2 linked regions of the Rhodopseudomonas boonkerdii genome follow. The protein of the gene in region 1 binds, or shares a complex with, the protein of each later gene. Links are inferred from orthologs where the notes say so. Each region holds a gene or a part of one and is shown on either strand. Other genes may lie near its edges.

Evidence for each region.
Region 2: the proteins of xseA (region 1) and E0H22_RS07825 are in contact, whole or in part, in a cryo-EM structure (PDB 8TXR), measured with the Escherichia coli proteins. The link is inferred for Rhodopseudomonas boonkerdii from one-to-one orthologs.

Annotation. Positions count from the first base shown.
Region 1 is NZ_CP036537.1:1,417,812-1,421,001, forward strand. The notes cover bases 180-3,046. They hold xseA (exodeoxyribonuclease VII large subunit), read right to left. Parts: upstream 2,484-3,046; coding sequence 876-2,483; downstream 180-875. Other genes in these bases: E0H22_RS06590 (TadE/TadG family type IV pilus assembly protein), read right to left, coding at 180-660; purD (phosphoribosylamine--glycine ligase), read left to right, coding at 2,567-3,046. Outside these bases: more of E0H22_RS06590, read right to left, coding at 1-179; more of purD, read left to right, coding at 3,047-3,190. UniProt on the Escherichia coli protein: Bidirectionally degrades single-stranded DNA into large acid-insoluble oligonucleotides, which are then degraded further into small acid-soluble oligonucleotides.
Region 2 is NZ_CP036537.1:1,672,867-1,675,939, reverse strand. What follows is about bases 167-2,916. They hold E0H22_RS07825 (exodeoxyribonuclease VII small subunit), read left to right. Parts: upstream 167-1,290; coding sequence 1,291-1,542; downstream 1,543-2,916. Other genes in these bases: E0H22_RS07820 (SGNH/GDSL hydrolase family protein), read left to right, coding at 1,675-2,916; E0H22_RS07830 (histone deacetylase family protein), read left to right, coding at 263-1,204; E0H22_RS07835 (DUF2927 domain-containing protein), read left to right, coding at 167-193. Also shown: more of E0H22_RS07835, read left to right, coding at 1-166; more of E0H22_RS07820, read left to right, coding at 2,917-2,982. UniProt on the Escherichia coli protein: Bidirectionally degrades single-stranded DNA into large acid-insoluble oligonucleotides, which are then degraded further into small acid-soluble oligonucleotides.

The sequences.
Region 1 (3,190 bases):
CCGCAGCACATCGATACGCGTGGTGACGCCAAGCTTTTTGGCGAGCAGGTAATAGTTCGACTTGTTCGCGGTGTCATGGCAGGCAAATGCGCATTTGTCGGATGTGTTGTTGACCATCATCGCGACGTCCGCGGGCGTTGCTCCGACACCCATCGACGGCGAATTGTCGAGCAGAAGGTAGAAGTCGATGAATTGGGGCATCGTGGCCGTGGCGGTCGCGACGCCGGTGACGGTCAGTTTCGGAAAGCCGATGATGGAAGTGAACGTTGTCGGGACGTCAGCCGAAAACTGCATGCTGGACGTCACGATACCATTGGTTCTCGATACTTTGGCAGTTACGCTATTGATCGTGTAGCCGCTCATGCTCGCGGTATTGGCGTAGAAATAGTTGATCGCCGTGGTCGAGCCGCCGGGAACGTCGCCATCAGCGGACATCGAGCCGGCTGTGGCAAATGCTGTCGATTTCTGAACGATCGCACCGATGGCGGCAGAATCGAGCGCGCCCTGCAGCTTGGAGCGGATCATTGCAGCGCGACCGTGATCGATGGCCCCGCCCATGAACGATAGGAGCGGTACGGAGGCCAGCGCGAAGATAACAGCGACGTTCCCCTGGCGATCCCTGACGTAGGAATTAAAGTTAAATCGAAAATTCCTAAACATGAAAATGTGTGCTCGTTCTGAGTACGGACGGGCAGATGAGTACCTATGGAAAATCAACTAAAGGTTATGAAAGGCGATACGAATCGAAATAACGGTGCCAGCGGTATTTCGGTGGCGTCCGGTCAGATGAACGGTCGGCATCCTGGCGGATGCGCATGTTCAAGAGGCCAAAAGAAGCGCGTCCGGGACACGATGCCATCAAAGCAGAAGCTGCTCTAGAACAGATCGCCCTGGTCAATCTTGGCAGTGCGCTTCGATGTTTTAGGTTTCGGGGCAGCTGATCTCTCTGCGCGCGGCGATGCCGGCGCTGCACCGTCGGCCGTCACATCGATGCGGCCATCGGCAAATTCAATGTTCAATCGTGCGCCGGCATTGACACCCGCCATTTCGTGCACGGCGGTTCCGTTCTCGTCGCGCACCAGCGCGAAGCCGCGGGCGAGGACGCTGCGATAGGAGAGCGCAGCGAGCAGTTTGTTGGAGGCTTCGGCGCGCGCCGCGTGACGCTGCAGCAGCGTCGTCAGCGCGCGGCGGGCACGTTCGCTCAAGCGTAGGGCGCGTTCGCGATCTCTCGCGATCGCGTTGCGCTGAGCCTGCTCATTGGCGGATTTCGACGCTTTGAGGCGCAGTTCGAGATTAGCGAAACGGTCGCGGCGCTGGCGCAGCAATGCGCGAGCCGAGAGCTTCAGGCGCTCGCCGCACACCGCCTGCCGCTGCGTCGCATGGGCGATCTGCGCGCGCAACACGCGCAGCGTCAGGCCGGATGCCGCCTGCACGAAGCGGCGATGATGCGCATGGGTATTGGCTCTGAGCGCGCGCGGCAGCGAGGCGCCGGCGCTGTCGAGACGCTGGCGCGGGATCGCAAGCAGATCGGCGGCGTTGGGCAAGGCACGTGCGGCCGCACGCAGCTCGTTGCGGCGGGATTCCTGCGCACGCTGCCAGCACAGCATCATGCGGCGTTCGAAGGTGCCGATCTCCACCAGGAGCTCCGCCCGCACCGGCACGGCCATCTCAGCTGCAGCCGTCGGTGTCGGCGCGCGCCTGTCGGAGGCGAAATCGATCAACGTGATGTCGGTCTCGTGGCCGACGGCCGATATCAGCGGAATCATGCTCTCGGCCGCGGCGCGCACCACGACCTCTTCGTTGAACGACCACAGGTCTTCCAGCGAACCTCCGCCGCGGGCGACGATGAGGAGGTCGGGGCGCGGAATCTTGCCGCCAGCCTCCAGCTTGTTGAAGCCGTGGATCGCTGCCGCCACCTGTTCGGCCGAGCCCTCTCCCTGCACGCGCACCGGCCACACCAGCACATGGCGGGGGAAGCGATCGTTCAGCCGATGCAGGATATCGCGGATGACGGCCCCGGTCGGCGAGGTGACGACGCCGATCACTTCGGGCAGCCACGGCAAAAGCTGCTTGCGTGCTTCGTCGAACAGGCCCTCGGCGCCGAGCTTGCGCTTGCGCTCCTCCATCAGCGCCATCAGCGCGCCGACACCCGCGGGCTCCAGGGCCTCGATGACGATCTGGTATTTCGATGAGCCGGGATAAGTTGTCAGCTTGCCGGTGGCGATGACTTCGAGGCCTTCCTGCGGCCGAAACCGCATCCGGCCATGCACGCCCTTCCAGATCACAGCCTCGATCTTCGCGCTCTCGTCCTTGAGCGAGAAATAGCAGTGGCCGGAGGAATGAGGCCCGCGAAAACCGGTGATCTCGCCGCGGACACGCACGTTTCCGTAAGCGTCCTCCACCGTCCGCTTCAGCGCCTGGGAGAGCTCCGAGACGGTGAATTCGGCAGAATTGGTGAGCGGGGCGGCTGCGGCTTTGGGCATCGGGATCTCAAGCTGTTGCGGCAGCGGATTAGCATGCTAAACGCTGGCAAAACCATCTAAAACCCCAGCCAGGCAGTCTTCCCATGAACATTCTTCTCATCGGTTCCGGTGGTCGCGAGCACGCGCTGGCATGGAAACTGGCCGCATCGCCGCTGTTGACGAAGCTATGGTGCGCGCCGGGCAATGCCGGCATCGCGCGGGAAGCGGAGTGCGTCGCGCTGGATGTTGCGGATCATCCTGCCTTGATCAAATTCTGCCGCGACAACAAGGTCGATTTCGTCGTCGTCGGCCCGGAGGCACCGCTTGCGGCCGGCATCGTGGACGATCTCGCCGCGGCGGGCATCAAGGCGTTCGGGCCGAGCAAGGCCGCGGCTCGCCTGGAAGGCTCGAAGGGCTTTACCAAGGATATCTGCAAGGCCAACAATATCCCGACCGCCACCTATGAACGCTTCAGCGATGTGGACAAGGCCAAGGCCTATATCCGCGCCCGGGGCGCGCCGATCGTTATCAAGGCAGACGGGCTGGCCGCCGGCAAGGGCGTCGTCGTCGCGATGACGCTGCAGGAAGCCGAGAATGCCATCGACATGATGCTCGGCGGCGGTTTTGGCGCAGCCGGCGCCGAAGCCGTTGTGGAGGAATTCCTGGTCGGCGAGGAAGCCTCGTTCTTCGTGTTATGCGATGGCGAGAACGCATTGCCGCTGGTGGCG
Region 2 (3,073 bases), 260 kb from region 1 along the record:
CGTCCCCTGGACGATGTTCAACGACAATGTCTCGATGGGCTTCTTCGACATCTACGACCAGTATCTGCTCAACATCCTGTACGATCCGCGGATCAAGGCGGGCATGACGGTGCAGCAGGTGCGTGCCCTGTTGCCTCAGGTCCTCGCAGACGTACGCCTGTGGGTGAGCAAGGTAAATGAGTTGCCGGACTAGAAGGCTATCGGAACTCGTCCTGACGCGTTAGGTTGTCGCAACCGACATCTCCCGCACCGGGACCATTGCATGACGACGCTCCTTCTCTCGCATCCGGCCTCGCTCAATCACCTCACGCCACCCGGCCATCCCGAACGGCCGGACCGCATGCGCGCGGTTGCACAGGCGCTCGGCGATACCAGCTTCGATGCGCTGGTACGGGCGGACGCGCCTGAAGGCAGCCTCGATCACGTCAGCCTTTGCCACGACAATCACTATATCGATGAACTCAGGCACATCGCGCCAGCCAGCGGCCTGGTCTATATCGATGGTGACACATCGCTTTCGCCGGGCACCTGGGAGGCCGTGATGCGCGGGGTCGGCGGGGCCATTACGGCCACCGACGCTGTCATGAAGGGCGAGCACAGCAACGCCTTCGTTGCGACGCGTCCGCCCGGTCACCACGCCGAGAGCAACAAGGCGATGGGCTTCTGCTTTTTCGATCAGGCCGCCATCGCCGCGCGATATGCGCAGCGCACGTATGGCATCAGCCGTGCCGCAGTGGTCGATTTCGACGTGCATCACGGCAACGGCACACAAGAGATCTTTTGGGCCGACAAGAGCGTGATGTACTGCTCCACTCATCAGATGCCGCTCTTTCCCGGCACTGGCGCCACGCAGGAACGCGGCGAGCACGACACTGTCGTCAATGCTCCGCTGCGCGACGGCGACGGCAGCGCCAAATTCCGCGCGGCCTTCGATAACCTGATCCTGCCGCAGCTTCAGAAATTTTCTCCCGAATTGATCATCATCTCGGCCGGCTTCGATGCGCATCGCCGCGATCCGCTCGCTTCGCTCGAACTCGATGCGGCCGATTTCGGCTGGGTGACGCGCAAGCTACTTGATCTTGCCGATCAGACCGCCGGCGGCCGCATTGTCTCGGTGCTCGAGGGCGGCTACGATCTACAGGGTCTGCAGGAATCGGTTGCAGCGCATGTGACTGCACTGATGGGCAAGCCAACATCGGCATAGCGCGTGTGCAATGCAACCGGGTCGCCACATTGCGCCCGCAAACATCTCTATAGAATTGCGCGTCCCGAACGCACACGGAAGAGCGAATGGCCGAGAACATCCACGCCGACGTCAAGAAACTGACTTTCGAGACGGCGATCGAAGAGCTCGAATCGATCGTGCGCCGCCTGGAAGAAGGCAAGGTGCCACTCGAGGAATCGGTCGCGATCTATGAACGTGGCGAAGCTTTGAAACGCCGTTGCGACGAGTTACTGCGCCAGGCCGAAGCACGCGTTGACAAGATCACCACCAATGCGAACGGCCAGCCGGTCGGCATGGAGCCGCTGGACGTGGAATAGACGCGCCGCCGCCCAGCTGCCCGGATGAGTTCGTGCAACCTCCCACAACCCTCAGACGGCGTTATGCGTCGATTTTAGAGCTTGGCCTGTGGCGCACCCTGCTATAGTCCGCTGTCAGTTCGGGGAACCAGCGTGCGCGTCGAGCACCGTCATGTCATCTATGTGCAGGGATACGACCCGCGGGGCCTCGCGCAATATTACCGCATGTTCCGCACGGAACTGCGCAAGTTTGGCCGCCTGTATGGCCTGACGACCACGGTCGGGCGTCCGAAGGAACACGCGGGCGGCGAATTTGCTCACGAATCCGCCTCCTGGACCATCGAGACCGCCGGCGACGGCTGGCAGACAAGGACCAATTACGACTTCCTTCGCTGGGAAGACCTGATTCAGCGGGATCTCGCGGCGCCGATCTGGCGCACCATTGCCCACGGCATGCTGATCTATTGGGGGTTGGTGTTTTCCGGCACCATGGGCCGCTTCTGGCGTGCCCATTGGCGTTTTGCCACCTTCATCAGCTGGCCCCACTTTGTGCTGCTGAACGAGGCCATCTGGTCGGCTGCGGTCGCGTGGCTGGTGGCCTGGGCGCTCAAGATGCTCGGGATACACAGCTTTCTGGTCGGCTGCGCCGCCTTAGCCGTGTTTATCGCCGTGCTCGGCTCGCTGGTGAAATACACCGAAGAGCGCACCTATCTGCTCTATCTGATGGCCGACACCATTTTCACGTGGCAGTTCTCGCATGGCAACCGGCCCGAATGGGATGCGCGTATCGACCGGTTTGCCCAGCATCTGGTGAAAGTCGCGCAAAATTCCGATGCGCAGGAGATAGTACTGGTCGGCCATAGCTCCGGTTCGTTTCTCGGCTCGGAGATCCTCGCCCGCGCTTTGAAGCTTGATCCCGATCTTGGGCGCCACGGTCCGCGTATCGTGCTGCTGACGCTCGGCGGCAACATGCCGATCGTCGGCTTCCATAAGGGCGCGCGGGAATTTCGCGACAATCTGCGACGACTGGCTATAGAACCGTCGATTGACTGGATCGACTGCCAGTCACGCAAGGACGTGATGAATTTCTATCCTTTCGACCCGGTTGCCGGACACGGAATCCATGTCGGGCCCGAAAAGCGAAACCCGATCATAGTACCGGTGAGATTTCGCGAAATCGTACGCTCCGATCATTACCACCGGTTCCGCTGGAAGTTCTTCCGCGTTCATTTCCAGTTCGTAATGGCCAACGAACGGCCGCACCCCTACGATTTTTTTATGATCGTTTGCGGCCCGGTTCCTCTCCGTGAACGTATGGCTCAGCCTGCCGCAACCCTCGCATTGGTGAACGGCGACCTCACAACCCGCGAAAATGCATGGAAGGAGCTTGATTTGGGCCCAAGAAGTGCCATTTCGCCGTCGTCCAGCGATAGTCGACCGGCAGTCCGGCGGCTCGGCTAACCCAGCTACGCGAATGTGCAGCCGGAACCCGAAGGCCTCCATGGTTGGCTTTGGCTAAGGCTTTGGTGTAAAGGGACAAGGTTCATCTGCA